DNA from 4 places in the Paenibacillus tritici genome. Region 4 is predicted to be linked to each of the others. Evidence: predicted binding sites of a transcription regulator. Region 4 holds the regulator's gene; each other region holds the start of a gene.
What was found. The regulator Rex, encoded in region 4, represses fermentation and respiration genes when NADH is low (regulators of the CRP and FNR family bind a similar motif). The targets are predictions, from matches to a motif close to TTGTGAAATATTTCACAA.
Positions count from the first base shown of each region.

Region 1: KDC22_RS33015 (cytochrome ubiquinol oxidase subunit I) is a predicted target of Rex. The motif match lies at 6,094-6,111, and genes of this name have one in related genera.
Region 2: KDC22_RS13085 (DUF1641 domain-containing protein) is a predicted target of Rex. The motif match lies at 6,578-6,595, and genes of this name have one in related genera.
Region 3: KDC22_RS11815 (cytochrome ubiquinol oxidase subunit I) is a predicted target of Rex. The motif match lies at 2,792-2,809, and genes of this name have one in related genera.

Region 1 is NZ_CP073365.1:7,665,261-7,673,452, reverse strand. Features, by position in the region: gene walK (cell wall metabolism sensor histidine kinase WalK) at 1-356, shown strand, start outside; gene KDC22_RS33050 (YycH family regulatory protein) at 353-1,645, shown strand; gene yycI (two-component system regulatory protein YycI) at 1,733-2,473, shown strand; gene KDC22_RS33040 (MBL fold metallo-hydrolase) at 2,490-3,296, shown strand; gene KDC22_RS33035 (hypothetical protein) at 3,265-3,471, opposite strand; gene KDC22_RS33030 (S1C family serine protease) at 3,828-5,075, shown strand; gene KDC22_RS33025 (cold-shock protein) at 5,469-5,669, shown strand; gene KDC22_RS33020 (cold-shock protein) at 5,761-5,991, shown strand; gene KDC22_RS33015 (cytochrome ubiquinol oxidase subunit I) at 6,225-7,613, shown strand; gene cydB (cytochrome d ubiquinol oxidase subunit II) at 7,617-8,192, shown strand, end outside.
Region 2 is NZ_CP073365.1:3,137,637-3,145,828, forward strand. Features, by position in the region: gene KDC22_RS13060 (X2-like carbohydrate binding domain-containing protein) at 1-2,771, shown strand, start outside; gene KDC22_RS13065 (sigma-70 family RNA polymerase sigma factor) at 2,975-3,568, shown strand; gene KDC22_RS13070 (hypothetical protein) at 3,547-4,527, shown strand; gene KDC22_RS13075 (hypothetical protein) at 5,014-5,667, shown strand; gene KDC22_RS13080 (nitroreductase family protein) at 5,733-6,350, opposite strand; gene KDC22_RS13085 (DUF1641 domain-containing protein) at 6,672-7,109, shown strand; gene KDC22_RS13090 (NAD(P)/FAD-dependent oxidoreductase) at 7,148-8,192, shown strand, end outside.
Region 3 is NZ_CP073365.1:2,811,349-2,819,540, forward strand. Features, by position in the region: gene KDC22_RS11800 (carbohydrate-binding protein) at 1-7, shown strand, start outside; gene KDC22_RS11805 (MFS transporter) at 186-1,634, shown strand; gene KDC22_RS11810 (helix-turn-helix transcriptional regulator) at 1,629-2,636, opposite strand; gene KDC22_RS11815 (cytochrome ubiquinol oxidase subunit I) at 2,884-4,236, shown strand; gene KDC22_RS11820 (cytochrome d ubiquinol oxidase subunit II) at 4,233-5,249, shown strand; gene cydD (thiol reductant ABC exporter subunit CydD) at 5,265-7,022, shown strand; gene cydC (thiol reductant ABC exporter subunit CydC) at 7,015-8,192, shown strand, end outside.
Region 4 is NZ_CP073365.1:4,783,738-4,791,929, forward strand. Features, by position in the region: gene KDC22_RS20690 (cell wall elongation regulator TseB-like domain-containing protein) at 61-582, opposite strand; gene KDC22_RS20695 (amidohydrolase) at 609-1,910, opposite strand; gene KDC22_RS20700 (redox-sensing transcriptional repressor Rex) at 1,897-2,550, opposite strand; gene dinG (ATP-dependent DNA helicase DinG) at 2,727-5,588, opposite strand; gene KDC22_RS20710 (tetratricopeptide repeat protein) at 5,709-6,323, opposite strand; gene panD (aspartate 1-decarboxylase) at 6,462-6,845, opposite strand; gene panC (pantoate--beta-alanine ligase) at 6,838-7,728, opposite strand; gene panB (3-methyl-2-oxobutanoate hydroxymethyltransferase) at 7,730-8,192, opposite strand, start outside.

The DNA.
Region 1 (8,192 bases), 2.9 Mb from region 4:
GTGATCAGATTGATCAGGTGCTGGGCAACCTGGTCTCCAATGCCCTGAAATATACGCCGGAAGGCGGGACGATTCAGCTGGAGGCGCATAAGAACGAGGATGGAATGCTGGCCGTTTCGGTGCGCGATTCCGGTATTGGGATTCCGAAGAAGGATATTGAGCGTATCTTTGAACGCTTTTACCGGGTCGACAAAGCCCGGTCGCGGAATATGGGCGGAACCGGTCTGGGGCTGTCCATTGCCCGGGAAATTGTCAAAGCGCACGGCGGCTCTATCTCCCTGCAGTCTGAGCTGAATGAGGGCTCGCTGGTCACGTTCACGCTGCCTTTGATGAAGCAAAGGGGGAGTGAGGCGTGAAGGAGAGAATCAAGTCATGGGTGCTGGTCGTGCTGATACTCGGAAGCCTCGTGGAGAGCTATTATTTGATCTACAGGCTGCCGGGCAGCGATTCAGCAGTGTTATCCAAGAACTTGTATGTGAAGACGGATAATATGGGACCGGAGGAAAAGGTGGAGAATCTGCTCTATCCGGATAAGATGATCATCCATATGGGCGGGGACAAGCATACACTGTTCTATCCCAGCTCCACCTTTTATAATCTGATTATGAACCGCCTGAAGGGCCGCGGCTTCGAGAGCTTCCAGCGGCGGTCTGTCCAGGACTTCGACTGGGACAAGATCCGCAGCGAGAATCCGGGCATTGAGCTGTCGTTCGGGGCGGGTATTCCGGTATCGCTGCTGCAGCGGGTCATGCAGATCTCGCCGGATTCACTGTTCGAAGGGGAGAGCATTGACCGGATCTGGATTTACAACATTAAGAATGATTCCAAAGCCCATGCCGTCTTCTTCAGCACCCGCGGAGATATTGTGTACGAGGCGGCCAAAGCCGATCTTACGGTACAGGATGTGCAGCAGCATGTGGACTTCGGCAAGAATCTGACCCTGTATACTGCCGTGAATGGAGAGTATTATGTCCCTGAGGCCAATGTTCCGCTGGTTGAAGCAGTTATGCCTGCGGGTATGTATACCATTGAGCAAATGCAGAGCAATCTGTTCAACGATGCTGGCAGCACCAGATACATTCCCGAGAAGGATGGCTCCAAAATCTATACAGACAGCAAACGCAGTTTGCAGGTGAACCAGGAGCAGAACTGGATGAGCTATAGTGATCCGGCGGCACTTCCAGACGGCGACAGTACTCCGGCAAAGGATGCGCTGGAGGCAGTGGACTTCGTCAACCGGCACGGCGGCTGGAACGGAACCTACAGACTGGCGGCTACAGAAGAGGGCCGGCAGGACCGCAAGGTTTCCTTTCAGCAATATTATGGCGCGTATCCGTCCGGCTCCTATCCGGTCATGAGCAATCCGCAGCTCCAGTATGGCGTAATTCATCTGGAGCTGCAGCAGGGGACGGTCTCTTCCTACGAACGCTCCCTGTTGTATATGGATGAGGAGAAGTCAGAGAAGACCATCGTTGAGCTGTCCGGCGGCGAAGTGCTGAAGCAGCGGCTGGCGGGGATCAGCAGTACCCTGCGGATCATTGATCTTACACCTGCCTATCTGCCTGCGCAGACAGGGGAGAAGCTGCAGCTCCGTCCGGTCTGGCGGGTTACGCTGAGTGATGGAACTGAGCTTACGCTGAATTAGAGCAGGATGCAGGAATACAGAGTATAGGAATGAATACAAGGCGTAGTGACGTCTTAGACTTAAGCTGTTATCCGGGGAGGGAATGTTATGGACTGGGGAAGGGCCAAAAGTGTATTGATCTATGCCTTTCTGGTGCTTAACCTGCTGCTGTGCTATCAGTTATGGATTGATGTGCGCGATCAGGTCAGCGCGGGACTTGACTTCACCTCCCTGTCCGCAGAAACTCAGGCGGTGATGGAAGAGAAGGGCATCCGGCTGCTGTGTCCGATTCCGGCTGCCACTCCGGAGCTGCCTGATATCACGTACCGTTATTCGGGAGAAGAGCAGAATGAAGTGCCTGTAAAGCTCAAGGAGCCGATTGACAGCAAGCTGATGTACTCCTCGTTCTCCGAGCTGAGCAACCTGCTGAAAGGCCAGATCCCGGACATTGCCAATTACCGGTTCGATTCGCAGGAGAGCGAGGTTGGCAAGTTCGTGCTGCATCCGCTGGTGGACAACAAATGGTCCCTGTTCAGAGTGAGGCTGGAGCTGATTAACAGTGATCAGAAGATTGTAGCGTACCGCTGGCCGCAGATTGAGATTGGGGCGAGCCGGAGCGATGATCTGCAGAAGGTGCTCCCGGCTTCACAGGCGCTGAGCAGTCTGATCGAGAAGTATTTTCCGGCGGATGCCGCAGTGAAGGAGATTGAGCTGGGCTATTACGGCGAGCTGTTCAACTCCGAGAGCCAGGTGGCTTCGCCGATGTGGCGGTTCATGCTGGAGGACGGCAGCGCCTACTATATGGATGCGATCAGTGCGGATATTATCAGTCCTAAGACAACAGAGTAGAGGGAGCAGGAGAGATATGGGGATTTCATTTACAGTACTGTCCAGCGGTTCTACCGGGAATGTGACAGTGGTGCGTAACGGCGAGACCACGCTTATGATTGACGCAGGTCTGAGCGCGAAACGGATCGACGAGCTGCTGGCCATGCGTGAGCTGACAGGAGAGGATTTGGACGGGATTCTGGTGACCCATGAGCATTCCGATCATATTAAGGGGCTGGGTGCGATGGCCCGCAAGTATGATCTTCCGATCTATGCGAATCCGAATACCTGGGGAGCCATAGAGAAGGGGATTGGCAAGATTCCTGAGCATAACCGGGTCATTCTGGAAACCGGACAGCACCGGGATTTCGGCAGCATGCGGGTGGAGTCATTCGCCATCTCCCACGATGCTGCGGAGCCGGTGGCCTACAATTTCTATGACGGCAAGGAGAAGCTGTGTGTGGCGACGGACCTGGGGTATGTCAGCGACAAGGTTAGAGCAGCGATATCGGATGCCGATGTGCTTGTGCTGGAATCGAATCATGATATCGAAATGCTGCGGATGGGGCGGTATCCCTGGAATACGAAACGGCGGATTCTCGGCGATCTGGGGCATCTGTCCAATGAGGCGGCAGGCACAGCACTCAGCGAGATTCTGACAGGACGGACCAAACGCGCCTATCTCGCCCACTTAAGCAGAGACCATAATATGATGGATCTGGCGAAGATGTCCGTGCGCGGAGCCATGGAGGACCGCGGCTGCTTCTATAGAGACAGCGAGTTCAGGCTCTGTGATACCTACTATGACCGGCCTACGCCATGGGATAAGGTGAGCCAGTCATAAGGCGGTCAACCTCGGTGATCTTATGCTCCAGCTCCTGGCGGGAGAATAATCCTTTATCAATAAGCAGCTCGATTATTGCATGCTGGACAAGAATCAGTTGATAGTGTTCATCCTTCAGATCTCCCAGCTTGCCGATAAACTGCACCAGGTCATTACTTGTTGAAAAAGACTCCATAGTCCGGGCCTCCTTAGTAATTGAATTGTAGTGGGAATGTAAAAAATTCACATCTTTTTTAACATTAAAAAAATGTGGGCGGCACTGCTGCCTGTGATACAATCATAAAGAGCGTTCTAATCCTATTGTAGTCTTTTAAGTTGCAAAATATTCCGGATACAGGCTGTTAAACTTTTTAGTAGCTTACAAGAATAAGAGACATCCCTTGCGCTTAGAACCCACAGAAATGTGGTGAATAAATCAAGTGAAACCTTTTAGTACTTCGTGAAGTCTAAGAGATATAGCGGTTAAGCTCGGGCGTGGTTGCTTGGCGTTCAGTCCTGAATGCGGTGGCAATAGAGGGGAGAGAGTGTAACGTGGGATTATTCGATGATGATTTCTATTCAACCAAGGTGTCGCGGCGCAGAAACGGCAAATCTAAACCATCCGGTGGATATGCTGACGGCAAGTGGGCGGTCCGCAAATCCAGGCGTTCCCTGGCAACCTGGCAGATATCGCTGATCAGCTCTGTATGCAGTGCTGTTGTGGCTGTGCTGCTGTTCAGTCTGGTAACAGGACAGTTCGCCCAGGAGAAAGCCCTGGCTCCGGTAGTTATTGATAAAGTGGCTGTCAGCAGCTCCGATCCGTTCGACCGGATTATTCAGGCTGCCGCACATGTCCGCCCTGCGGTAGTGAGCATCATTAACCATAAGGAAGACAACAAAGAACTCAATATTCTCGATGAATCGGCATTAGGCTCGGGAGTTATCTATAAGAAGGATGATAATAAGGCATTTATCATTACCAACAATCATGTCATTGAGGGTGCCGGCAAGCTGGAGGTTGTTACAGTAGACGGCAAGACGCACAAAGCGGAGCTGGTAGGCGCCGATAAGGTGAGCGACATCGCAGTGCTCTCCATTAGTGACAAGGGTATTAACACGATTGCGGAGATCGGCGATTCCTCCAAGCTGCGCCTGGGCGAGACGGTGATTGCCATCGGCAATCCGCTGGGGCTTGGCGATACGCTGACTTCAGGCATTGTAAGCTATACAGAGCGGACGATCCCTGTGTCACTGAATCAGGATGGTGTGTACGACTGGGAGCAGGAGGTTATCCAGACCGACGCGGCCATCAATGAAGGCAACAGCGGAGGTGCGCTGGTGGATCTGGACGGCAAGGTTATCGGTATTAATACGATGAAGATCTCCGATACGGGCGTGGAGGGACTGGGCTTCGCGATTCCCGCCAACCATGTGGTGGATACAGCCAATGAACTTACGGCCAAAGGCCGGATTGCCCGTTCTTACCTGGGAGTGTATTCTGTTGATTTGAATAATCCCTATGTGCCGCTGGCCGATGATCAGCGTAAGGAGCTTAATCTTCCGGCCGTAGTAACCGACGGGGTTGTGGTCCTGGATGCCGTAGGCCCGGCTAAGGATGCAGGCCTGCAGCTTAACGATGTGATTACGAAGTTCAATGACAAACCGATTACCTCGACCCTGTCGCTGCGCAAATATCTGTACGATCATACCAAGATCGGAGATAAGCTGGAAATCACCTTTTACCGCAATGGTGAAGTGAAGCAGACAACGGTTAAGCTTCTGGAGAAGCCCGAGGAATAAAACTGGAAACAGCCGTATATAATAATGAGGCAGTAAGGATAACGGAAACGGTTCAAGCCGTCCTCTTAGCAAAATATAAGAGGATGGAGCCGTTTCAAGGCTGAAATCACGGGGTAAATGGTAGTATTGGCTATAAATATTACTATTCAACCCAACTGGTAGCCCTTACATTGGGAAGAGGACCTAATAAGGGAAGAAACGGAGAAATTTAGGATAGAATAGCTTGCCTTTGTTAAAAAGGTGTGGTAACATGAAATTACTCATACAATTGATACCTTATTCTCCTATTGAAAAGGGCTGTCAACTGAAATACAACCTTTCTCAATGTGTGAATTTTTTCTTTGTCTGAAGATAAAAAGAACATATTAATTTAAATTTGTGGAGGTAACACACATGCAAACAGGTACAGTTAAATGGTTCAACGCAGAAAAAGGATTCGGTTTCATCGAAGTTGAAGGCGGAAGCGACGTATTCGTTCACTTCAGCGCAATCACTGGCGACGGCTTCAAAACTTTGGACGAAGGCCAACGCGTTGAATTCAACGTTGTTCAAGGCAACCGCGGACCACAAGCCGAAAACGTTGTAAAACTGTAATTAATAGAAGGTACCGTCCCCGCTTGTGAAAGTTGGGACGGTCTTTTTTTATCGTTACTGGCCTTGCAACATAAAGGAAGGAGGAACGGCAATGAACTACCGGAAGAAGCCTTTGGAGGAAGTACCAGAAGAAAATACCGCAATATGGGCATGCACCAACGATGAGTGTAATGGATGGATGAGGGATAATTTCGCATTTGAACATGCGCCTTCCTGCCGTCTCTGTCATTCCCCAATGGTTCGTAGCATGAAGATGCTGCCGCAATTGCTTAATTCAAATGGCGATCTCAAATCGCTTAAGAAGGGTACTTCGATTACCTAGACCAATGCCTTTATGAGCCAAGACAACTATAGATGCTATATATGAGAGTCGAAATGTAAGACGGTGAAACCGTCTTATTTTTTTTGCTTTCCAAGCGCAATATTGTGATATTTGTCACAAATTTATTGTTTTTTATGCCTAAACGGGGTGTATAATGTGATAATTATCACACTTTGAGTGATGAAAATTTGACAAAATAGACATAACGAATGGGGAGAAGGAAGGGGAGAAATATGGATACAGTCATGCTGTCACGTATACAATTTGCGTCGACGACAATTTTTCATTATTTCTTTGTGCCGGTATCAATCGGACTAGCGCTCTTAATTGCAATTATGGAGACTATGTACGTAAGAAAGGGCAATGAAGAGTACAAACGAATGGCGCAGTTCTGGGGGAAGCTGTTCCTCATTAACTTCGCAGTAGGCGTAGTGACAGGGATATTGCAGGAGTTCCAGTTCGGAATGAACTGGTCTGACTATTCGCGCTTCGTCGGTGATGTGTTTGGAGCGCCGTTGGCGATTGAAGCGCTGCTTGCGTTCTTTTTGGAGTCAACCTTTATCGGGATCTGGATCTTCGGCTGGGATAAGGTATCCAAGCGTGTCCATCTCTTCTCTATCTGGATGGTTGCACTCGGAACGATGCTGTCGGCATTCTGGATTCTGCTGGCTAACTCGTTCATGCAGCATCCGGTAGGCTTCGCCATCAATAACGGGCGGGCGGAAATGAATGATATCTTCGCACTGATAACAAACGGGCAGCTGCTGGTGGAGTTTCCGCATACGGTGCTTGCCGCATACGCTACAGGCGCATTCCTGGTAACGGGGATCAGTGCTTATAAGTTACTTAAGAAGCAAGACGTTCCTTTTTTCCGCAAATCCTTTGAAATCGCGGCAATTGTAGGTATTATTTCTTCCTTCGGAGTAGCTGTTGCGGGTCATGCGCAAGCTCAGTATCTCGTTGAGACCCAGCCGATGAAGATGGCGGCTTCCGAAGCATTATGGGGCGAGAGCGGTGATCCTGCACCCTGGACGATTTTTGCCAATATCGATGTAGATAACAAAACCAACAGCAATGAGATTCAGGTTCCGTACCTGCTGAGCTTCCTGTCCTACAGTAAATTCTCCGGTGAAGTTAAAGGGATGAATCAGCTGCAGGCGGAATATGAACAGGCTTATGGACCGGGAGATTATATCCCTCCTGTCAAAACAACGTTCTGGAGCTTCCGGATCATGGTTGCTGCCGGTACGCTGATGATCGTGCTTGGCGTGTACGCAATCTACCTCATGTGGCGCAAGAAGATGGATAAGCCGAACACCTGGTTCATGCGGTTTATGTTCTGGGGACTGCTGCTCCCGCCGATTGCCAACACTTCCGGCTGGATTATGACAGAGATCGGGCGGCAGCCATGGACTGTATTTGGACTTATGACTACGGAAGACAGTGTATCCCCTAATATTACCAGCGGACAGGTGCTGTTCTCAGTGATTTCATTCAACATTATCTATGCCGTTCTGGGTGCGGTGCTGATCGGCTTGTTCGTCAAAGTAATTAAAAAAGGTCCTTATGCTATGGATAACGAACACGGTGAATCCCACGATCCGTATAACAAGGAGGGCTAACCCATGTCACTTAATGAATTATGGTTTCTGCTGATTGCAGTGCTGTTCGTCGGGTTCTTCTTCCTGGAAGGCTTCGACTTCGGCGTAGGGATGGAGACGCAGATTCTGGCTAAGAATGATACAGAGCGCCGGATATTGATCAATTCGATCGGGCCGTTCTGGGATGCGAATGAGGTATGGCTGATTACGGGTGCGGGCGCGATGTTCGCCGCCTTCCCGCATTGGTATGCCACGCTGTTCAGCGGCTTCTATATTCCGTTTGTATTTGCCCTACTGGCTCTGATTGCCCGCGGTGTCGCCTTCGAGTTCAGAGGCAAACGCGATTCCAAGGCTTGGCAGAAAACCTGGGATGTCTGCATCTTCTTCGGCAGCTTTCTGCCACCGTTTCTGCTGGCTGTGGTGTTTGCCAGCTTCATTAAAGGCTTGCCGATTGACAAGGATATGCAGATGTATGCCGGATTCTTCGATATCGTCAATGCTTATACGGTTGTAGCGGGAATTACGGTTGTTCTGCTGTGTCTGGTTCACGGACTGATGTTCACCACGCTGCGTACTCTTGGAGATCTGCAGGAACGGGCG
Region 2 (8,192 bases), 1.6 Mb from region 4:
GGACGTATGTCCAGAATCCTGCGAATGAGTATCAGAGTGATATCGTGGGCCTGTCCTGGATTACTTTTGATAAAAGCACGGGCTCTGCTGGACAAGCTACCCAGACGATCTATGTCGGAGTCGCAGATACCGCCAAAAGTGTGTTCCGCAGCACAGATGGAGGTGCAACCTGGTCTGCGTTGCCGGGTCAGCCGGTAGGCTTGCTTCCGCATCATGGGGAGCTGTCCGCAACCGGCGATCTGTACCTTACCTACAGTGACGGGGTCGGGCCGTATGACGGACGCAAGGGCGAGGTCTGGAAATACAACACAACCAGCGGCGTCTGGAAAAACATCAGCCCGTCGACCGGAGCAGACAACTTCTACGGCTTCGGGGGACTTGCGCTGGATGCCCAGCATCCGAATACGCTTATGGTCGCCAGCCTCAATGCCTGGTGGCCGGACGAAGTGATCTTCCGCAGCAAGGACGGCGGGGAGACCTGGAGCCGGATCTGGGACTGGGGCAGTTATCCGGAACGTAATTATAAGTTCGAGATGGATATCACGGCGGCCCCGTGGCTTGATCACGGATTGACCTCAACTTCCCTTGATCCCGCGCCGAAGCTGGGCTGGATGATGGGGGATCTGGAGATTGACCCGTTCAACTCGGATCGGATGATGTACGGTACAGGTGCTACAATCTACGGTACGAATAATCTGGGGGCCTGGGATACCGGCGGCAAGGTTAAAATATCCGTGATGGCCAAGGGAGTAGAAGAGACTGCGGTGCTGGGGCTGATCAGCCCGCCAGCGGGTGCCCACTTGATTACCGCGCTTGGCGATGTATCCGGCTTCCGGTATGAGGATCTAACAGCGGCACCAGTCAAGTTCCAAACCAGCCCTTCCTGGGCCAGCACGAACAGTATCGATTATGCGGAGCTGGACCCGGCCTATGTTGTCCGCGTCGGCGGTGTGGACAAAGAGAAATATCCGAACGGTAAGTCGATTGGGATCTCGAATGACAACGGAAAAAACTGGTACATGCCGAATGCAGAACCCTCCAAAGGAGGCAGTACCACGGTAGGGCAGGGTCAGGTAGCTGTATCTGCCAGTGGGAATGCGCTTCTGTGGAGCACCTCGGATATCGGAGTCTTTTACTCCAAGTCAGGCGGCAACTCCTGGACAGCGAGCAGCGGAATTCCTGCCGGAGCGAAGATAGCATCCGACCGGGTGAATCCGAATAAATTCTATGGCTTCTATGAGGGCAAGCTCTATGTCAGTACAGATAGCGGAGCCGCCTTCACAGCTACGGCTGCGACCGGCTTGCCAGCTAATAACGAGAACGGCCTCCAGCCGGGCCAGGCGCAAGTAAGCCTGAAGGCCATGCCGGGCGTGGAAGGCGATATCTGGTTTGCCGGCGGACATCCGCAGGATAAGTATGGCATATGGCATTCTACAAACTCCGGGGCAAGCTTCACTAAGCTGGGCAATGTGGAAGAAGCGGACCTGATCGGGTTCGGAAAGGCCGCGCCGGGTGAGAATTATATGGCACTCTATACGGTAGCCCAGATTGATGGCGTTAGAGGAGTCTTCCGTTCGGATGACGCTGGAGCCAACTGGGTGTGGATTAATGATGATAATCATCAGTATGCCAGAATCAACATGGCGATTACAGGAGATCCGCGGATCTATGGACGCGTGTATCTGGGAACCAACGGACGCGGAACCTTATACGCTGACCCGGTGAACGCACCGGTTACAGGCGCTACCATTACGCCAGTCAGCGCGGGTTTTGACAAGAAGAGCGGGAATCAGAGCGATATCGAAGTGACGATGACGCTGAACGGGAACACCTTAACCTCTATTAAGAACGGAACGGCAACGTTAACAGCCGGAACGGATTACACGGTCACTGGTTCGGCAGTGACCATTCACAAGGCCTATCTGGCCGCGCAGGCTGTGGGTACAACCACGCTGAGCTTTCACTTCAGCGCCGGAGCCTCTAAGACCCTGGCGGTTACGGTAGTGGATACGTCCACAACAGCCACAGATTCAGCGATTACGCCAGTCAGCACGGGTTTTGACAAGAAGAGCGGGAATCAGAGCGACATCGAAGTGACGATGACGCTGAACGGGAACAACTTAACCTCTATCAAGAACGGAACGGCAACGTTAACAGCCGGAACGGATTACACCGTGAGCGGTTCGGCAGTGACGATTCACAAGGCCTATCTGGCCGCGCAGGCTGTGGGCACAACCACGCTGAGCTTCAACTTCAGCACCGGAGCCGCGAAGACCTTGGTGGTTACGATCGCAGATACGACAGCGCCAGCGGATGGCGGACTTAAAGTTCAGATGTACAATAGCAGCCAGGCGGCTGCGGTTAATGCGCTGAGCCCGCGGATTAAGCTGGTGAATATCGGAACGGCTGCGGTATCACTGGGGGATGTGAAGCTGAGATACTATTACACCATTGACGGCGAGCAGGCCCAGAGCTTCTTCTGTGACTGGTCACAGGTGGGAAGTGAGAATGTCACGGGAACGTTTGTGAAGCTTCCGGCTTCCTTGAGCGGAGCGGATTATTATATGGAGCTTGGCTTCAAGAGTGCCGCTGGCTCACTGGCCCCGGGAGCAAGCATAGATATTCAACTGCGTGCGTCCAAAGCGGATTGGAGCAATTATACCCAGACGGGGGATTATTCCTTCAATACGGCGGGTACGGCTTATGCAGATTGGGCCAAGCTTCCGGCTTATATCTCGGGCAGTCTCGTATGGGGCAACGAACCGTCTTAATCTGGATCACGGACCTTCAGCACCAGTGATCGTGTCATGCCTGATTGTTTAGTACAAAGAGCCGTCTGCCCATGAGATTGATCATGGGCAGACGGCTTTTTTTGTGAATAGATAGAATGGATGTATTTCACTCTGCATCAAGGGAACCTTCGTCCTCAAGCGGACCAATATAGATTGAATCCAGACAGAGAGGAGAGGGAGAGATGACCGAAGAAGAGCTTCACGATTGTCTGTACAGGCTGGGCAATGGAGATAATGAAGCCTTTACCTTACTACATAACAGTATCAGGCAGCAGGTGTACGGGACGGTCTGTCTGCTGGTTAACCGGCAGGCGGATGTGGCCGATGTCGTCAATGAAATCTACATCGAGCTGTTCCGCAGTCTACAGAAGTATGACGGCAAGCGGCCGTTCGGGGCATGGCTGAACGGAATGATCGTGAGACAATGCAGCAATTGGAAGCGGAGGAGCTGGCGCAGGCTGCGCATTGTTATCCGCAGCAGGGAGAACGCGTCAGAGGTATTGTTTCCGGGAGCAGACATATCGCTCCTGAAGCAGGAACAGCGCGGAGCACTGCTGGAGCTTGTAGCCGGACTGTCCCCCAAGCTGCGCAGTGTAATTGTACTGCGTTATTATGGGGAATGCAGCTTCGATGATATTGCATCCGCTCTGGATATTCCGCTGGGCACTGCGAAATCCAGGCATCACAAGGCGCTGCGCAAGCTGCGGCAGAACGCTGCACTTACAGAGGAAGAGGAGCTGAAGGGGGAATGGGCATGTCTGTCGAGGATCAACTGAAACGGGATTTTGACTTCTATAAACAAACGGCAATCGTACCGGAACAACTGGACAGGCGGTTATCTGCCAGCTTCGCACAATATTATAGCCAGGAGATAGCTAGCGGCTCCAAAAGGCCGGTGCGCGGAACCGTCCGGATCGCGCTCGTACTCTGCGGCCTGATGCTGTTCGGAGGTGTTGTTTATGGTGCAGAGAGGTTATGGGCCATCAGCTATGGTTCTACCGGGATTGAGGTGAATGTCCATCAGGGGATTATTGAAACAGCGGCATTTGGCAACAAGACCCGGCAGGTGATTGAAGAGATTCAGTCCCAGTTGGCGGTGAACGAATCGGCTATCCTGTATATTACTGAGCCTAACGTCGGTCATTCATTGCGTATGATCAACCGCCCGCAGGTGTTCACAGATATAGAGAGCTGGAAGAAGATCATGGAGCCGATCACGGGCACTTTGGCAGTACCGGGCAGATTACCCGAAGGGTATCATTTCTCCGAAGGGAGATCTGACAGCACAGTGGGGATCACAGATGGCTCCTGGGTGAAAAAATACACCAATGTACTCACAAAGCGACTACAGCCCGGTGAGCATTACGCCTGGATCAAGAGCTTCAATGTTCCCAATCTGCTGGCCGGAACCGTAAGCCCCGAGCTGGTATACCAAGGCCCTAAGGGGGAGGAGGACGCGATTACGGTTAGTTATTCCCCCCTTGGCCCTGAATCACAGCTTCAATCCGATGTTGGAGCCGATTCAACGGTTAAGCAGTTGAAGGTGGGTTCGGTAAAAGCATTGTATGTGGTGTCCCGGCAAGCTTATGAAGCAAGCAGCACCGGCTATTATGCGTATATCCGCTGGATTGAGCTACGGGAGAATGAGGATAAGAATATTCTGCACCAGGTGAGCACGGAATCGAAGGATGTATCCAGAGAGACTTTACTTACAATAGCTAAGGGGCTGCGTTAGGTCCGCATAACACATATAAACCTCTATTGTCGATTAATACATCAACAATAGAGGTTTATATTATTACCACTATACCCATGTTTCTTCTCAGACTCCTTATCCTATCCTTTGTACTCAGCCGGGTAGAAATCGTCCGAGGCGGCAGTTGATTTGCCTATCCTGCACATTAGATCTGCTCTATTTCATCCGCTGCCCACGATAGGAAGGGTTGTTAGACTTGTGAGCTTTAAGAAGCTCATACCGTTTCGTGTAGGGAGAGATAGATGGAAGCCTTTAATGTCAGGATCAAAGATATAGTCTCAGCCCTCAAGATTTCTTTGAGCTGATACCTGAATTATACCGTCCTGCGCGTGAATAGTAAAAAGTCAAAACGCTCAAATTTGTGCTTATTTGCTGCAGAATTTTAATGTAAGCGCTATTATTCTGCTGTTTCCTTAGTTTTTATAAAAATTCAAAAGGGATATCACTTGCTGTATAATTTACAAGATGATTACGTTACGGAAGGGGAAGAACGGAATGAGACTGTTTGGAATCAATCTTGCGGAGACCGGCAGCGAAGGGCTGAAGTCTTTTCTGGAGGATAATTATATCACTGCGGGTTATCCCGGCCTCGGTGATCTGGAGAATAACAGCAGGGAAGAGATATGCAGCAAGCTGATGGCGGCCGCTTACCATGGGCAGGAGCTGGAGCAAGCACTGGGAAGCCTGGACTGCTTCGTAAATGCAATGCAGGATGGGGACTATGTGCTGATGGCAGATGAAGAGTGGGTGTATCTCGGGGACCTGGGCGATTATTTCTATGATGCCCGGCTTGACAGAAGCGAGGACGGAACAGTCCACCGGCGGGGAGTAACCTGGCTGAAGAGTCTGCCCCGTGCTGCGGTCAACCCGGCTGTAACAGAGCTGCTTGCAGCTGACGGCAGGGTCACGGAGTATTCCGGAGTGCTCCCCGCAGCCAGAATAGATCTGTGGTTCGGGGAGCAGGGTGCGGATGGCGGGAGTGCCGCCGGTACCGGCCCGGTTCAGGTGGATGAGGCCACAGTATCGAAGGCACTGGCTATTCTTACAGCAGCCCTGCACAGTCCGGATGTGGAGCGGCAGGAGCGCGCGGCAGTGGCTATTCTGCAATATGCCAAATGAATGATTTCAAAAAGGGTCTTTCCGGCTGAAACGCCGGAAAGACCCTTTTATATCCTATGCCAGGTTTAGATGAATTCAACGAACTCATTCACAGGCTTGCGATAACCGCGCGGTCTGATCTTCTGCTGGTTGTCTTTGCCGATGGTGATCAGCATCACCGGAACCAGATGGTCGGCGAGACCGAGGGAGGCCTTCACCGCATCTGGATCGAAGCCGATCATAGGGCAGGTATCCCAGCCCTTATCCTTGGCAATCAGCATGAACTGCATGGCTGACAGAGAGGCGTTGCGGATTGCTTCATCGCGCTGAAAAGCATCATTACCGGTATAAGAGCCGTTGATGGCTTGGATCGTCTGATCATAAGCCTCTTCGCTAATGGCGCCCAGCAGCTTAAGTCCGCTATAGATTTCGGGCGCCTGCAGATAAGCATTCTTATCACCCAGGACAACGATAACAGCGGAAGCGGTATGGATTTTGTATTGGCCGTAGGCGGCATTGCGGATTTCTTCCTTCACCGTATCGTCGCTGATGACTTTGTAGTGGGTATGCTGCAGGTTAAAGGCTGAGGGGGCCAGGCGGGCCAGCGAGAACATCTCTTCGAGTTCACTTTGCGGAATCTTGACCCCTTCCACGAAATTATTGGCCGATCTGCGGGACTGCACCAATTCGGAAAAAGCACTCATTATTCATTACCTCCATCGTAATATGTATGCTGCTTAGTTATAATCAATTGCTGATATATTTAAATGTACTTACATTAAGTTACTTGCTTAAGATATCACGACTATTCCCATCCGTCAATGAGAAAACACAATAAATTTATAAATTCTGTTCAAATTGCCGATTGCGATAGATAAACGAAGAAAAGAAGTGATTATTATCACATAATTAGGCTATAAAGCCAAAAAGATTGTGACATTTATAACAAACACAGTGTTATAATAGTCACATAGTTTCATTGGATGAAATTTCACCAGCAATACCATCGTAAAGGAGACTTTGATATGTCAGAAACCGTTACTCAAACCCCACTTGAGCAAGAAAAACCAGCAGCAGCCCTCCCCAGAGAGGATATTCTGCAAGAGCTTTTGAAGCCGGAGGTTCAGCAATCTCTGATTCTTCTGGTCGAGCAGCTTCCGCAGATTACTCAACTCGTCAGCACATTGAGCAAATCGCTGGACTTCGTGCAGTCGGTTGCCACAGATGAAGTATTGAAGAATGATACAGTAGGTGCAATCCAGGAGATGGCGGGTCCTGTGGTTGGCACGGTCAAGAACCTGGCGGCTACCGCCATTGAAGCGAAGGACCGCGCGGATGCAAGCACAGAAACAATCAGCCTGTTCGGGATGATGAAGATGATCAAGGACCCGCAGGTGCAGAAGGCGCTCCGGTTCATGAATGCTTATCTGCAGGTCAGCGGCGAACGTCAATCCGGTAAATAATCTGTTCAACTCTTAATTGTAAGGATGGAGGAATTCTCATGTCAAAACATATCGTTATCCTAGGTGCAGGTTACGGCGGCCTGTTGAGTGCACTAACCGTACGTAAATATATGAGTAAAGCTGAAGCCAGAGTTACTGTAGTCAATCAATATCCTACGCACCAGATTATTACGGAATTGCACCGGCTTGCTGCGGGCAGTGCGTCGGAACAGGCGGTGGCGATGCCGCTTGCTAAGCTGTTTGCCGGTAAGGACATCGACCTGAAGATTGCCAAGGTCAATTCCTTCTCCGTGGAGAACAAGCAAGTCATCCTCTCGGACGGCGTGATGTTGACTTATGACGCACTGGTGGTCGGACTCGGCAGCACGACAGCCTACTTCGGTATTCCCGGACTAGAGGAGCACAGCATGGTTCTGAAATCAGCAGCGGATGCGCTCAAGATTCATGCACATATTGAAGACCGGATTCGCCAGTATGCTGCAACCCGCAACGTCGCGGATGCCACTATTCTTATCGGCGGCGGCGGTCTGACAGGAGTAGAGCTGGTAGGTGAGATTGCTGACGTACTGCCTAAGCTGACTAAAAAGTACGGAGTCGATCCAAAAGAAATCCGGCTCCTGCTCGTTGAAGCCGGTCCTAAGATCCTGCCGGTGCTGCCGGATCATCTGATTGAGCGCGCTACAGCCAGCCTGGAGAAACGTGGCGTTCAGTTCCTGACCGGTCTTCCCGTTACCAATGTGGCCGGCAATACCATTGACCTGAAGGATGGTCAGCAGATCGTGGCGAATACCTTCGTCTGGACGGGCGGCGTACAGGGGAATCCGCTGGTCGGCGAATCCGGACTTGAAGTGAACCGCGGCCGGGCAACGGTGAATGAGTTCCTGCAGTCCACTTCACACCAGAATGTATTTGTAGCCGGCGACAGTGCGGTATACTTCGCGCCGGACGGCCGCCCATATCCGCCAACCGCACAAATTGCCTGGCAGATGGGTGAACTGATCGGCTACAATCTGTTTGCTTATCTGAATGATAAAGCTCCGGAAGCCTTCAGCCCGGTCAATTCCGGCACACTTGCCAGTCTGG
Region 3 (8,192 bases), 2.0 Mb from region 4:
CAAATAAAATGGATAAAGGTTTCAATTCATATTCAAAAAGTCCTGATTAGGAATTACCTAAATCAGGACTTTTATTTTTGCTCCCTTAATGAGGGGAGATTCTCCCGCAACAGGTAGAAGAAAGAGGCATTTTCATTGATAATGGTTATCAATGATATCCGAAATTCGAGGAGGAAGAGGTAAGAATGCTCAAACATAAGACAATCGAAGGCGAAGAACTGGAGCAGGGGGTTAGTCCGCGCCGATGGTATACGTTGGCGGTTATTCTTCTCCCCATATTACTTATTTCGTTGAACACCTATATGATCCAGGTCGCGCTTCCGTTCATACAAAGTAATCTGAACGCCAGTTTTTCCGATGCGCAGCTTATTGTGACCTGTTTTTCACTTAGTTTGGCCATAACGCTCATTGTTAGCGGAAAACTTGGCGACATCTACGGGAGGAAACGCTTGCTGCGAATTGGCGTGAGCGGGTTTACACTCATGGCTATGCTGGGAGGTATGACTACGAGTCCGACTCTCCTGATTGTTATTCGAATCTTCCAAGGCCTTGCCGCGGCGCTTATTCAACCTCAAGTGTTATCCATGATGCAAGTTAATTTTCTGCCGCGGGAAAAAGGGCTTGTCTTCGGGATTTACGGCGCATTGCTCGGGTTCGGGTTCGCCTTCGGCCTCACGTTGGGAGGGATTCTGGTCCATTGGAACGTGTTTGACTTAGGTTGGAGATCCGTATTTTTGATCAATGTTCCATTCGGTATTGTTGTACTTCTGTGCTTGCCGTTTCTATCGGAATCGCGAAGAGACCGGGCACAGAAAAACGACTGGTTCGGTACGGTCCTCATTATGGGTGGGCTGTTTCTGCTTGTGTATCCGTTATCCGAAGGCCAAAAACAGGGATGGCCGAATTGGATATGGGGGTGTATGGTTCTTGCGATACTGTTGCTATTTACATTCATCGCAGTTGAATTGCGCAAGCAAAATCGCGGTGATGCACCGCTGGTAGATCTGACGATTTTTAAACAACGTCTGTTCGGCGCAGGAATTCTATCTGTTGTGTTCATCTATCTCAGCATGTTTTCTTTCTTTTTCATCCTGACGTACTATTTGCAGTTCGGCTTGCATTTCGATGTCCAAGAGACGAGCCGCGCTTTTCTGCCTCTTGGCTGCGGTTTTTTCCTGACTTCTCTGATCTCATCTCGAGTGGTTGACAGGTGGGGGATGGTTGTGCTGAAAATCGGGGCATTGGTAACGGCAGGCTGCTGTTTTTTATTTATATTGCTGTTGCATATTGATGCGATACATTTGCTCAATCTAACCTACATTGCACTGCTGCTGGTGTATGGCTTAGGACTGGGGCTGGTCACAACGCCGCTCACCCGAGTCGTGCTGGGCACCTTACCGGCGAAGGATGCAGGGACAGGCTCAGGCTTGTTTAATACCGTAATGTATTTGGCTAATTCGTTAGGTGTGGCGCTGATTAGCATTTTGTTTTCAGTTACGTTACGGCAGTCCTTGAATAATGCAGTCCTGTCCGACTATGTAAGGGCATTTTCCGCTTCTTTAACTGCCTGTGGAGGAATGGCTCTGGTGACTTTTGTTTGCCTTATTTTGATGCGCAGCCCCAAAAATTTATAAATCAAATCGTTTGTTTTGTTCCAAGTTTAGTTGGCTGATCCGTTTCACATAATCGCTGGGATTGCAGCCGTAATGCTTGCGAAAAGCAGTCGTGAAATTGCTGGCATTGCTATAGCCGACTGAAACAGCTGTTTCACCTACGTTCAGATGAGCTACTTCCATATACCACATGGCTTTCTCCATTCTTTGTTGACGTACAAGCTCGAAGATGGTCATGTCGAATAATTCGCGGAAGCCCTTTTTCAACTTGAATTCATTCATTCCAACTCGTTGGGACAACTCTCTGATCGACAGCGGTTGTTCGAAATGTATTTTTACTAACTCATGTGCCTGCTTCAGCTTGGAAATATCATCTCGACGAATGATCATATTTCCACCAACAGAACCGTATGCATCCGACTCTCCGAATAACGTTATAAATTCAAGCGCCTTACTCTCCAGATATAATCGTTTCAATGTGCCAAGATGAGTACAATGGAACATGTCGAAGACACATCTTTGGAGGGTCGGTGTGTTCGGAAATTGATCAATATTCCCACGATGATGTTTAAGCCATGTTTCCATTTTTCGTTTTTCTGATGAGTCCTCAGCGTAGCGCAGTAGTTCATCAGGGGTGAACCTGATTTCCACAAGCTGATTTTGGATACCTGCCTTTTTCTCCTCATAAACCTGAACATCCTCCAGAAAGAGAACACTGCCTGTTTGTGTACCAGTATGGCTGTCCTTACCGTTCCATTCGCAATGGATATCCCCATTCACACAATAACTCAATTCAAATAGCTGACAAGATTCCTGAATCTGAAGTTTCATATCCTGTTCGAATGTAATATCCGTTAGCATGATCTCCATGCCAGGACGGATTTGGGTTCTTGTCACACTTCCCTTGCCTATATGAGAAGGAATAATAAGCCGTTGTTCATAATTTCTTTGCTGAACATGTCCCTCTACTACTCCCGTAAATTGATCAAATAAATCATGAATCTTGTTAATGTGTAAAGTCATCGCGGATATCACTCCCTTGTCTATTACGAAGCGACATATGTCACAATTCATTCATAAAATAGCGTGTTTTCACAAAAAAGACGCACTATCGAAGAAAGTTAGACACATTGCCCCCCTCGTTTGGGCCATACAGAGTTTCCCTAAACTCATTATACTTGTGAATTAAAGCACAGCAAAGTGGAAGGAATAGCAAAGCGCTTCTAAAATTTGCTGGGCTTCATTCGCAAGATTGAGGGGGGATGTATTCGTGATGATTGATACAGTGATGTGGAGTAAATGGTTAACAGGAATGACGTTAGCATTTCACACCATTTTTTCTACGATTGGTGTCGGTGTCCCATTGATGATAGCCATTGCGGAATTCGTCGGGATACGCAAGAAAGACCAGCATTACACTCTGATGGCCAAAAGATGGTCACGCGGATTTATTATTTCAGTAGCTGTTGGCGTAGTGACCGGAACGGCGATTGCCTTGCAGCTTGCGCTGGTCTGGCCGAAGTTCATGCAGATCGGCGGGAACGTAATCGCCCTTCCCTTATTTATGGAGGTTTTCGCCTTCTTTTTTGAAGCCATTTTCCTGGGGATTTATTTGTACACCTGGGGGCGGTTTCGCAACCCGTATATTCACTTACTGCTGACGATTCCCATTGTCGCCGGGGCAGGCATGTCCGCAGTATTCATCACAACAGTGAACGGATTCATGAATCAGCCTGGAGGCTTTGTAATGGAAGCCGGACAATTCACGGCAGTGAATCCGCTGGAGGTAATGCTTAATACGGCAACACCTTCAAAGGTATTTCATGTCTTAACCTCTGCCTACTTGACGGGCGCTGCTTTGCTTGCGGGAATTGCGGCTTACACTATCCTGAGAAGGGGAGTCTCAGCCTACTCCAAGAAGGCCTTGAAGCTGATGATGACCGTTGTTGTGGCGTTCAGTCTGCTGACAAGCCTGGCCGGAGACATGTCAGCCAAGTTTCTGGCGGAGCATCAGCCGGAGAAGCTGGCGGCAGCGGAATGGCACTTCGAAACCGAACGCAGCGCAGACTTGGTTCTGCTAGGCTGGCTTAATGCAGAGAACGAGATTCTGGGGGCGATTCACCTTCCGAAAGCGCTAAGCTTCCTGGCGTTTGGAGACTTTAACGCTGAGGTCACGGGTCTTGAAGAGTTCCCGCTTGACGAACGCCCGCCGCTTATTGTCCACTATTTGTTTGATTTTATGGTCCTGAGCGGAATGGTTATCTTGGGGATTGGACTGCTGTATTTCCTCTTCCTGTTCTGGAAGAGACGAAATGAGCTTAACAAGTGGCTGCTCAGATCCATTGTCTTTAGCACATTTCTGGCCTTCCTGGGCATTGAATTCGGCTGGTTCTATGCAGAGCTTGGCAGGCAGCCTTGGATTGTCCGTGGATATATGCGTGTAGAGGAAGCAGCCACAACATCGCCGAATGTGAGGATTCTCTTTTTCCTCTTCCTCCTTCTGTATGTTGTAATGGGGACGATGTGTGTCATCGTACTTAGACGGCTGTTCCACAATAATCCTCCAGAGGCCGAGCTGAACAAGCTGGCACAAGCATCTATAGAAAAAGGTGAGCAACTATGATCAGCTATGAGCTGGCCGGTATTTCAGTGCTTTGGATTTTTTTGTACGGCTATTTAATTGTCGCGTCTATTGATTTCGGGGCCGGATTCTTTGCCTTATATGCCCGCTTGACGAAACAGGATCACCTGATTAACCGGCTGATCTCCCGCTACCTGTCGCCAGTCTGGGAGATTACTAATGTATTCTTTGTTTTCTTCTTTGTGGGCATCATCGGATTTTTTCCCGACACGGCTTACTATTATGGCTCTGCGCTGCTTGTTCCCGGGAGCATTGCCGTGATTCTGCTGGCTATACGCGGCTCCTTCTATGCTTTTCAGAACTATGGCTCGAAGCAGAACATTATCTATCTGTTTTTATACGGGGCCACAGGTTTACTGATTCCGGCTTCTTTATCGGTGGCCCTGACGCTGTCTGAGGGCGGTTTTATTATAGAGAATAGCGGAACGGTCACCTTAGCCTATTGGACGCTTTTGACAAGTCCGTTGTCATGGAGCATTGTAGCCCTCGCCATCGTGTCGGTGCTGTTCATCAGCAGCTCGTTCTTGGCCTACTACGCTTCGAAGGCGGAGGATCAGGCCGCGCTCAAGCTGATGCGGACCTACGCCCTGTTTTGGAGCATACCCACGATCATTGCTGCATTTACGGCATTTGTTTTTCTTTCCCAGCACAATGAGCGTCATTTTCATAACATGATGGATTTGTGGTGGCTGCTGGGCTCGTCCGTTGCCTTTTTCATGATTGCAACATGGCTGCTCTACTACGGCCGCCTCTACGGATTAGCCTTTATCTTTGTCATGCTACAGTTTCTCTGTGCCTTTTTTGCGTACGGGATAGGGCAGTATCCTTATATCCTCGACCCCTATATCACCATTCAAAGCGGCGCCACGAACGAATCCATGGGGATTGCGCTGGTGGCAGCCTTTATCGGCGGTCTGTGTCTGCTGGTCCCGTCGCTCATTCTGGTCTTCAGATTATTCCTGTTTGATGCGGAGTATGTAAAAGGCAAAAAATAAAGGAGGGGAGTTATCATGAAGAGGAGAACCGGTCTGATCTCAGAGTATATGTCTACACAAAGGAAACGTCGTGCACTATTAGCAGGCTTCTCGCTTGCACTCGGTGCAGCCATAACATGCCAGGCCGTGCTGCTCGCGGAAGCCGTTAATAAGATTTTTGTAGAACGGGTATCTGTGTCATCGGCGGCTGTTATCCTTGGGCTGTTACTGGCTGTCATGGCTGCGCGTACGCTGCTATCTTATGGCAACGGGTTAATCGGCTTGCACATGGCTGCTGATGCTATGGCAACGATGAGGGCCAGGGTGCTGCGGAAGTTGACCCAGGCTTCTGTACCCTCGTCACTTCGCGGGCAAACGGGCAGCAAGGTAAGTGTAGCACTGGATGCGGTGGATGAGGCGGACAGTTATTTCAGCCAGTACATGCCAAGAATGATGGAAGCTGCGGTCATACCCGTGCTGATATTAATCGTAATCTTTACCCAGCACAGCAATTCCGGATGGATCCTGCTGTGTACCGCACCCTTTATTCCGGTATTCATGATTCTTGTAGGGCTGCAGACCAAGAACAAGGCAGAGGAGAAATTCGCACAGCTCGCCGGGTTCTCCGGGACCTTCCTCGATTCCCTTCAGGGGCTGGTCTCGTTGAAGCTGTTCGGCCTGGCCCGCCGCCAGCAGCAGGAGATCGAACGCAGCAGTCTGGGGTACCGGGATGCGACCATGGGGATTCTGCGGGTTGCCTTTACCAATACCTTCATGCTGGAGTCGATCGTTATGCTGGGCCTTGGCATTATTGCGCTTGAGCTGGCGCTTCAGCTTCTTGTTTTTAAATCTCTTTCCTTTCATACCGCGTTTCTGATCCTGCTGCTGGTGCCTGAGTTCTTCAATCTGCTGAAGAACACGGGAACTGCTTTTCACAGCGGCCGCACCAGCATGGGAGCCCTTCGTAAAGTGGAAGAGATGCTTGCAGAAGCAAAAGAAGAGAGCGCGGCAGCGGATCAGCCGGAAGCATACGAAGGGGGCTTGCACCGGATGCCTCCTACTATTGAGCTGAGGGATATCCAGTTTCAATATGCCCCGGGTATGTTCGGGCTGTCAGTGGATTCAATATCCATACAGCCGGGTGAGCAAATCGCCATTGCCGGCAAAAGCGGGTCCGGCAAAACCACGCTGCTGCATCTCATTGCAGGACTGCTTAAGCCGGCGGCGGGAGAAGTACTGGTGAACGGACGCCTGCTGACGCAAATAGAGGAGACTTCTTGGTTTGAACACGTCAGTTATATTACTCAGCACCCGTATATTTTTGCCGGTACGTTGGCTGATAATATTGCGCTGGGCGCTGGCAGGAACGTCTCCAGGGCCGAAGTCGTTCAGGCGGTGGAAGCCGCGGGACTTGCTTCTGTGGTGGCTGAGCTGGAACAGGGCTACGATACCCTGGTAGGTGAAGGAGGCCGGGGACTGTCAGGCGGCGAGAAGCAAAGGCTTGCTCTGGCACGTGCCTTCCTGAAGCATCCGTCGGTGATTCTATTTGATGAGCCCACGGTGGGATTAGATCTGCATACCGAACGCATAATGCAGCGGTCTATAGCTGAACTTGCCGGTCAAGCTACGATGATTACCGTGGCTCACCGCCTGTATACGATCCGCCAAGCCGACCGCATATTGTTTATGGATAAGGGAGAAATACTGGACTGCGGAAGCCATGATGAGCTTCTTGAGCGGCTGCCCCAGTATGCTGAAATGGTGAAGGCGGGAAAGGGGGAGCAGCATGAATGAGCTGGCTATTTTGACCAAGGCCATGCTACAGGAACGGAAAGATATTGTTATGGCCATCCTTGGGGGCTTCATTGCCGGAATAGCGGGAGTATGCCTCTTTGCAACCAGCGGATATCTGATCTCCCAGACAGTATTTGCCCCTCCGCTATATACCTTGATTGTGCTGACGTCTCTCGTGAAAATACTTGGTCTGGTGCGGGCGGCCGCGCGATATGCTGAACGTTTGTATACCCACAGGGCGACGTTTTCGATGCTCAGCCGTTTGCGGACCGCTTTTTTTGCCAAGCTGGTTCCTTTGACTCCGGGAGTACTAAACCAAAAACGGAGCGGAGATCTCCTCTCACGTATCGTAGGCGATATAGAAAGCTTGCAGCACTATTTTCTGCGGGTCGCCTATCCTCCGGTCATTGTCGTTATGGTGTTTTTGGCCACGGTTCTGTTTACTTCTGCCTTCTCCATCTGGATCGCCTGTTTGTTTGTACTGGGGATGCTGGCGGCGGCATTTGTGGTTCCGGCCATGGTTATGCTTGGACAGAGGAAGAACCAGGGGCGTGTTCGGGAGCAACGCTCGGTGCTTTCCACGGAAGTGACGGAATTACTTTACGGTTTCCGCGATTTGAAAGTATACGGGCAATTGGAGCAACGCGGAGAGCAGTTGGAGTCTGCCTCTGCGGCATTGACGGCTGAACAGCAGGCAGCGGCGCGGCATTTGCTGCGCGGGCAATCGCTGCATGTATTTGTAACTTTTCTGATATCCTGGAGCGTGCTGACCCTTGGCGCCCTGCTGATTGTGGAGGGTTCGCTTGCCGGTGTGTTCCTTGCAATGCTGGTTATGATATCTCAGACTGTGTTTGAAGAAGCTGCGGCAATGGCGACACTGCCTGCATATAAGCAGGATAGTGAGCATGCCGCCAAGCGGCTAGAGGAAACCGTTAGGGCAGCAGATCTACTGACAGAGCAGCCAAGCGGTAAACTTCCTGCCGGTCAGGCCGTGTCCATTGAGCTGAGCGGTGTATCTTTTCAATATGAAGATGAATGGCGTCCGGCACTCAAGGATGTGTCCCTCCATATTCCGTCTGGATCTAAGACTGCCATTGTCGGGCCGAGCGGTTCAGGCAAAACAACCATTCTCGAATTGCTGCTTAAGCTGCGTGCACCGGCGGAAGGACA
Region 4 (8,192 bases):
GTATCCCCCGCTTCTGCTATGGTTCAAGCCCTGCCACCCGGCCGCTTATTATGCAGACGATTAACGGTTAGGCAAACTGTACCCTTCGCCGATGGCGCTGCCGTCTGTGAAGCGGTAGAAGTTGTAATAGTAACGCCCGTCTTTTTTGTAAAATAGCTGCCAGGCATATTCCCCGTTGTACACTCCTGGCAGCAGGCGTTTAATCGTAATACCCGGCAGCTGGGCGGTAATGATCTCGCGCATTTTCGCTTCCGGGGTTCCTTTGCTCAGCTCTTCAGCATATAGATCATTGGCGCCTCCGGCAGGCTTGCCTTCCGTGGTAAAACGGACCCACACCATGATCTCCGTCCCTGCCTCATTCTTGCCGGTCAAGACCCAATAGATTTCATTCTCATTCCAGACTGATTTCTGGGCCTTGGTGACCTCTGTTAACCCGGCACGCGTTCTGGCCAGCTCTTTGGCTTCACTCCGCTCGTTCCACTGATCCTTCATAATGTAGGCATAAAACTGGCTTAGTCCGAACAGAAGGAGCAAAACCAGGGAGATCCCCAGCAGAAGCCATTTTCTCCTCTTCTTCACCATGCAGCTCCCTTTCCAAAACCTCTGTATTACCGTTTAAGCAGGCTCTCGAATGTTTCCTGTGCTTTGCGGCGGATCGCTTCCTCATCGAGTGTCAGGCATTGCCCGTGCTTCACCACCTGCTTGCCGTTGACCCATACATGCTCCACATCCTTGGCACTTGCCGAATAGACGGCGTGGGAGAGCAGATCGCTATGGGGCAGCAGATGCGGCTGGTCAATATCAAGCGCAATGAAGTCGGCCTTCATCCCTGCTGCAAGCCTGCCTACCTGCTTCAGAAAAATAGACTGCGCTCCATACTCCGTCGCCATCAGCAGCGCTTCAGGTGCGGGTACCGCTGTAGGATCGCCGCTTACGCCTTTGTGGATCAGCGCCGCCAGTCTCATCTCTTCAAACATATCCAGGTTGTTATTGCTTGCTGCGCCATCAGTACCCAGCGAGACCTTAACCCCTGCTCTAAGCAGCTCAGGGACACGGGCTACACCGCTGGCCAGCTTCAGGTTGCTGCCGGGATTATGTGACACGCCAACGTGATGGCGGGCCAGGATGCCGATCTCTTCATCGTTCAGATGGACACCATGCGCAATCAGCGAAGGACGGGTGAACATCCCCAGCTTCTCCAGATGCGCTACCGGACGGAGTCCGTAGTCGGCAACATTCTGCTCCACTTCATGGCGCGTCTCGGACATATGGGTGTGCATCGGGAGATCCAGATCATGCGCAGCCTCTACAAATTTCACGAAAAACTCTGGAGGACAGGTGTAAGGGGCATGCGGCGAGAGCATCGTAGTAATTCTGCCGTCGGCCTTGCCATGCCAGTCACGGGCAAATGCAATCGCCTCTGCGAGCTTGGACTTCTGCTCCTCTTCCGGGCATAGCCCGATCACGCCGCGCATCAGCACAGCCCGAATCCCGGATTGTCCGGTCACTTCTGCTACCCGGTCCATATGATCATACATATCGAGGAAAGTCGTCGTCCCGCCCTTCAGCATTTCCAGCACGGACAACGAGGTTCCCCAATATACATCATCACCAGTGAATTTCGCTTCCATCGGCCACATCTTCTCCTGCAGCCAGGTCTGAAGCACCATATCATCACCGTATCCGCGCAGCAGCGACATTGCCGTATGCCCATGGGTATTCACAAGACCCGGCATGAACAGCAGACGGCTGCCGTCCACCACCCGAGCATTCTCTTCCATGACAGGCTCAGCTTCACCTATGTAAGTAATCAGATCGTCCTCAATGGTCATATACCCGCTTAGAACCGGCTTGTCACTGCCCGGAACCAGGAAACGGCCATGCTTGATTATCGTCTTATTGCTGCTCATCTTCGGTCTCTTCCTTTCCATCATGCAAATAATAGGCCAGGCTCTGCAGATCGGTGGTAAAGTCTGCGGCATGAATCCGGATATTGGCAGGAGTCTTGAGAATAACCGGTGCGAAGTTCAGAATAGCCTCGATGCCGGAGTCTACAAGAATATCAGCTACGTTCTGGGCTTCGCTGTCCGGTACGGTAATGATCCCGATGCGGATTCCCTGGGAACGGATCGTATCGCCGAGCTCTTCCATCGGCTGCACAACCAGTGAGTTGATCTGCTGGCCCACCTTCGGCGGGTAAGCATCGAAGACGGCCGTAATCTTCATCGTATCCTTCAGATAGGCATTGTAATTGGACAAGGCATGGCCAAGATTACCGGCGCCTACCAGAGCGACGTTGATTTGCTGGTCAAGCTTCAGGATATGACGGATTTTCTCGATCAGATAGGATACATCATAACCGATGCCTTTTCTGCCGAAATCACCGAAATAAGCCAGATCCTTACGGATCTGAGCAGGGTTCAGATCAAGCTTCTGGCCCAGCTCCTGAGAAGAAACGGTTGAGATTTCGCGTTTTTGGAGATCGTTCAGGAAACGCAGGTACACTGGAAGCCTGCGGACGACAGCCTCCGATATTTTATCCGATTTCATGTTTTCTCCTCCTAAAAGTTTGGATAGCATACGCTTCCTTGTATAACTTCGCTAAACTTGCCTCGAAAGCCAATTATAGGAACCGTGCCCCGCCGCCTGCCTGACTCAGCAGCTACAGCCGGGGCGCGGATCTTCAGGTTAACCATAACTTATTCATCATATCAATAGCAGAGGAATTAGGAAACCCCGCCTTCTTCCAGCCATTCGGCGATCCTCGGGACCATCTGATCCGTCAGCATATGCTCCATCTTGGGGCCGGGCAGAGAATACAGGAAGTATTTGCCATAATAAGATTCAATGACCCTGGTATCATATACAATAACGATTCCGCGGTCCTGCGCCGTGCGGACCAGCCGCCCGAAGCCCTGCTTGAAGCGGATGACGGCCTGCGGGACGGACAGCTTCATGAACGGATTCTTCTTCTGTGCCTGGAGCAGCTCCGACTTCGCCTCAGCCAGCGGATGATTCGGCGGCTGGAACGGAAGTCTGACGATCGCCAGGCAGGTCAAGGCTTCCCCGGGGATATCCACCCCTTCCCAGAAGCTGCTGGTCCCCAGCAGCACAGAAGCCGAGCTGTCCTGGAAGCGACGGATCAGCTTGCTCCGGCTGCCGCCCTCCACCCCTTGTCCAAGCACCGCGATATCCTGCGAGGCAAGCGCCTCCTTCAGCGGATCATAGACCTGGCGCAGCATCTTGTACGAGGTGAACAGCACCAGCATCCGTCCCCGGGTAGCTACAGCGGTCTCAGCAAGGGAATGCACCAGCGTGTCCACAAAACGGGCATCCCCTATACTTCCCTTGACGCTCGGGAAGTCACGGGGGATCACCAGCAAAGCCTGCTCCCGGTATTTGAATGGCGACGGAAGCAGTGCGGTCATCAGCTGCCCTTGCTCCGCAGCCTCGCCAAGACCCAGATTGTCAATCATGAACTGGAAGGACTTATCTACGGACAATGTGGCCGAGGTCAGGATAACGCTCTTCTTCTTGTCGAAGAACAGCTCCCTGAGCTGGGTGCTGACATCCACGGGAACGGCGTACATCTGCAGCGACTTGCCTTTATAGTTGCCGCTTCCCTCCAGCCAGTACACGATATTCTCATCATTCAGATTCATGAAGAAACGAATCTGTTCCCTGATGGAGGCCAGATCCTTGAACAACCCGCTAATATCCGTGACAAGACCGTCCGAGGAGGACTGGCTGTCCGTGTCACGCATCTCACTGAGCATCTTGTCACCCCTGCGGATGATATCGCTCAAGCTGAGGTTAAGCGTATTCTCCAGGGCAGCCAGCTCTTCCCAGTCTTTGGGCTTCTTGCCCGGCTGCAGCCGGGCCACCAGCTGACCGGCTTCCCCGGCACCGGCATCGCTGCGCTCGGGCAGCAGCCCGAAGAGCCTGTCGCTAAGCGCATCCCAGGACTCCTTCACCGTCAACAGATCGGGATAGATCCGGTCGATCACTCCGCTCCATTCGGAAGCCTGCTCACTGCCGGAAGACTGCAGAGCCATGCGAAGAGCAGGCAGCTGGCCGCTCCGGCTATCCTTGTACAAGCGGGTAAGCGTATGGGCAACAGTGAAGTATTTCATCTGCATGCCAAGATGCTTGCCGGCGATATCCTCCAGATGATGAGCTTCATCAATGATGAGATGCTCATAAGCCGGAAGGAGCTGATGGCCGGCCTTGACATCAGCGAACAGCTTGGAGTGATTGGTAACCACAACATCGGATATCCCGGCTTCGTGTTTGGCCCGGTGGTAATAACATTTGCGGAACCAGGGACAGGCCCGGCCCAGACAGGAATCGGTGTCACTGGCAACGGTCTCCCAGAAATCACCGCCGCGTCCGCTTAAGTTAAGCTCCTCGTCATCCCCGGTCTCCGTCTGGGTAAGCCAGACGATCATTTGGGCAGCCGTAAGCGCTTCTTCCCTTGGACTTGTGAAGTCTTTTTTGTTAATTCTGTGTTCAAACTTGCGCAGGCACAAATAGTGCCCTCTTCCCTTGAAGATCGAAGCCTTGAACGGGAACGGCACCACACTGGTCAGCAGAGGGATGTCCCGCTCCCGCAACTGGTCCTGGAGGTTGATCGTATGCGTGCTGACCATAACCTTCTGGTTGCTGCGGACACTGTGATAGATAGCCGGAAGCAGATATCCGAGCGATTTGCCGGTGCCTGTTCCCGCTTCAATCAGCAGATGCTTATCCTGCTCCAGCGCCGTCATGACCTCATGGATCATCAGCTCCTGGGCCTCACGGCTCTCATACTGGGGAAGAGCAGCCTTCAGCCGCTTGGTTACCTCGTCCATATATTCCTGGAAGGTAATGTTCTCCAGCGGATTACTGCTGCCTTCCTCCCGCGGGGAAGGCAGCTCGGCCCAGTCGCCCACGGCAAGCGCCAGCTGACGGTAGAAGGTCAGCTCGCCTTCCGGCTGAAAGGTCTCCATCTCCCGCTCTCGCAGCAGACCGTCGAAATACCAGGCCAGGTCACTGTCTTCGTCCGCGAACAGCTCATTCAGCCGCTGAATCGTCAGGAGCGGCAGACTGTGCAGCTCCTCCAGACATTTAAGCAGCACAATAGCCGTGGCCAGCGCATCGCTGTCCGCCTGATGGGGACGCTCATGCGTGATGCCGAAATGTTGGCTCACCGCGCCAAGCTGATAGGTGCTCAGCGAGGGGAAGCATATTTTGAGAAAATCAATTGTATCCAGAATACGCCCCTGAAACGGCAGGTAGCCGCAGCGGTCCAGCGCATTCTGCAGGAAATGAAAATCAAAGGCTACATTGTGACCAACGAGGACAACATCATCCAGCAGCGGCACCAGCTCCATCATCATCTCATCCAGCTCCGGCGCATCCTGCACATCACTGTCAGTAATTCCGGTCAGGCCCGTAATAAAAGGAGGAATTGGTGCTCCGGGCTTGACGTAGGAACCATACACCCTGGAGATAGTCCCGTCTTCTTCTATAATGGCAAGGCCAACCTGGATGATTTCACCCACAGATTGGGTTCCCGTAGTTTCAAAATCAAGCACGGCAAATTTCATTATAAGTTCTATTCCCTTTCACTTGAGACTCTTTATCAGCATAACAGAAGTTACGAAAAAAGGCGATGCAAACCCCCGGGAAGTGGGGAGGTCGCATCGCTTGAAGGAACCGGAGATAAATTATAAAAGCGAAACCAGCTGATGTCCGAACTGGAGCTTCCCGCCCCGCCTGCGGCACACCTCCAGATTAACGTTCGGCTCCGGAAGGGCCGGATCATGCTGCAAGGCCTGGCTGAACAGCTCACTGGCTTCATTGAAACGTTCCTGCGAAGCACGGATACAGCCAAGCGCATTATAAATCATCGCCTTCAGCTTCGCCTCACGGATCAGGCCCAGCATATGGTTCAGGTGTCCCCAGGCTGTCTCCGCCTCGCCTTCCTGCAGATAAGCCATGGCCAAATATAGGCGGGCTGCCAGACTGTCAGGGTGTTTATCTGTGACCTGCCGGAACTGTTCAATACATTTGCGGTACATCAGCAGCTTGTAATAGCCCTGCCCCCTGACAAAAGCGTCCATGCCAAGCTCAGGCGCTTCCTCTTCGGGCAACTCCTCCGGCGGAACCTGAAAGTCCGCCTGTTCACGGAATTCGCTAAGCTTTTCGGCAAAGACCAGCCACTCATCCATTACATTATCGCTGATCCAGTGGAGCATATTATACTTGGATAAAAGGTCGCTTCGGCGGTCACCCTCCGCAGTAGGGAAGTCGGTTTGGATCTCCTGCAGCATCTTGTTCATCTCAGCAAATAAATGTTGAAACACCGGACATCCCACCCTTACTGATAATGAAGTCAGCTTAAGCTTGCCTGCCTTCATTTTTCACAAGAACAGGTGTCTTCATCCCTGCCATTGATTACATGGCTCAAACAGCGGGATTTAGGCAATCGTCGCGTGTAGCTCATGATCCGCCAGCTTCACCGGCTTATTGTCCGCATCGACAAACACTACAGTGGGCTTGTGTGACGCCAGCTCCTCGGAGGACATCACAGCATACGAGATAATAATGACGGTATCTCCAGGCTGCACCAGGCGGGCTGCCGCCCCGTTCAGGCAGATGACGCCGCTGCCGCGCGGGCCGGGAATGACATAGGTCTCCAGCCGGGAACCGTTATTATTGTCCACGATCTGCACCTTCTCATTCTCCAGCAGGTCTGCGGCTTCCATCAGGTCCTCATCAATGGTAATGCTGCCCACATAATTCAGATTGGCTTCAGTGACCGTAGCCCGGTGGATCTTGGATTTCATCATATGTCTAAACAAGTGCGTGTGCCTCCTTAGGAATAAAAACATTATTGTCAATCAGCCGGGTTCTGCCGAACTTCACGGCAAGTGCGATAATAACTTCGCCGTCCGCTTCGCTCAGCCTGCTGCCGCCTTCCAGACTCTCAAGGTCAGGGAAGGTTAGAATCTCTGCGTAATCAATGACCGCGAGGGAAGATTCAGCAATCACCGAACCCAGCATACCGCGCGCTTCATCCACCGTACTGATTCTGCCCTCTTCAATAGCCTGACGCACTTCACGCAGCGAACGGGACAAGACCAGGGCCTGTCTGCGCTCTTCCGCGCTCAGATAGACATTGCGTGAGCTTAACGCCAGCCCGTCTTCCTCACGGACAATCGGACATGCGATAATCTCTACATTCATGTTCAGGTCAGCTACCATCCGGCGCAGAACGGCAACCTGCTGGGCATCCTTCAATCCGAAGAAGGCATAGTCGGGCTGCACAATATGAAACAGCTTGCTGACCACAGTAGTTACTCCGTCAAAATGCCCCGGCCGGGACGCACCGCAGAGCTGTGTGGTCAGTGAGGAGACCGAAACCCCTGTACGGATCGGCTGCGGGTACATCTCTTCCACACTCGGAATAAACACCAGATCGGCACCCTCGCGTTCGGCCAGCTCCAGATCACGCTGCTCATCGCGGGGATAGGATGCAAAATCCTCATTCGGCCCGAACTGCAGCGGGTTGACGAAAATACTCATCACCACGGTGCCGCTCTTCTCCCCCGCCTTGCGCAGCAGGCTGGCATGTCCTTCGTGTAAATATCCCATTGTAGGCACAAACCCAACGGGACCGTGGCCTCCTTGACGCATATATTCAAGCGCTTCGCGCAGTTCTGCAATTGTTCTGAGGACTCTCATCTTATTTCGCTCCTTTGCCGGCATTGCCGTATAAAGATTCCAGCACCGTCTCGTCCGCATTAAACACATGCTCCTGCGCCGGGAACGAGCGGTCCTTCACTTCCTGAACGTAGCTGCTGATTCCTTCACGGATCAGACTGCCTACATCCGCGTAGGTCTTGACGAACTTCTTCTCCCGGTAAGGAGAGGCATAACGCAGAACGTCATGGAACACCAGCACCTGACCGTCACAATAACGTCCAGCACCGATCCCGATAGTCGGAATGCTGACTGCCTTAGAGATGGCCGCAGCCACTTCCTCTGTCACCAGTTCAAGCACGATCCCGAAGGCTCCGGCAGCTTCCAGCGCCTTGGCTTCATCCATCAGACGCTGTGCATCCTTGGGGTCCTTACCCTGAATCCGGTAGCCGCCGATCATATTGACCGATTGCGGGGTTAAGCCGATATGGCCGAGGACCGGAACT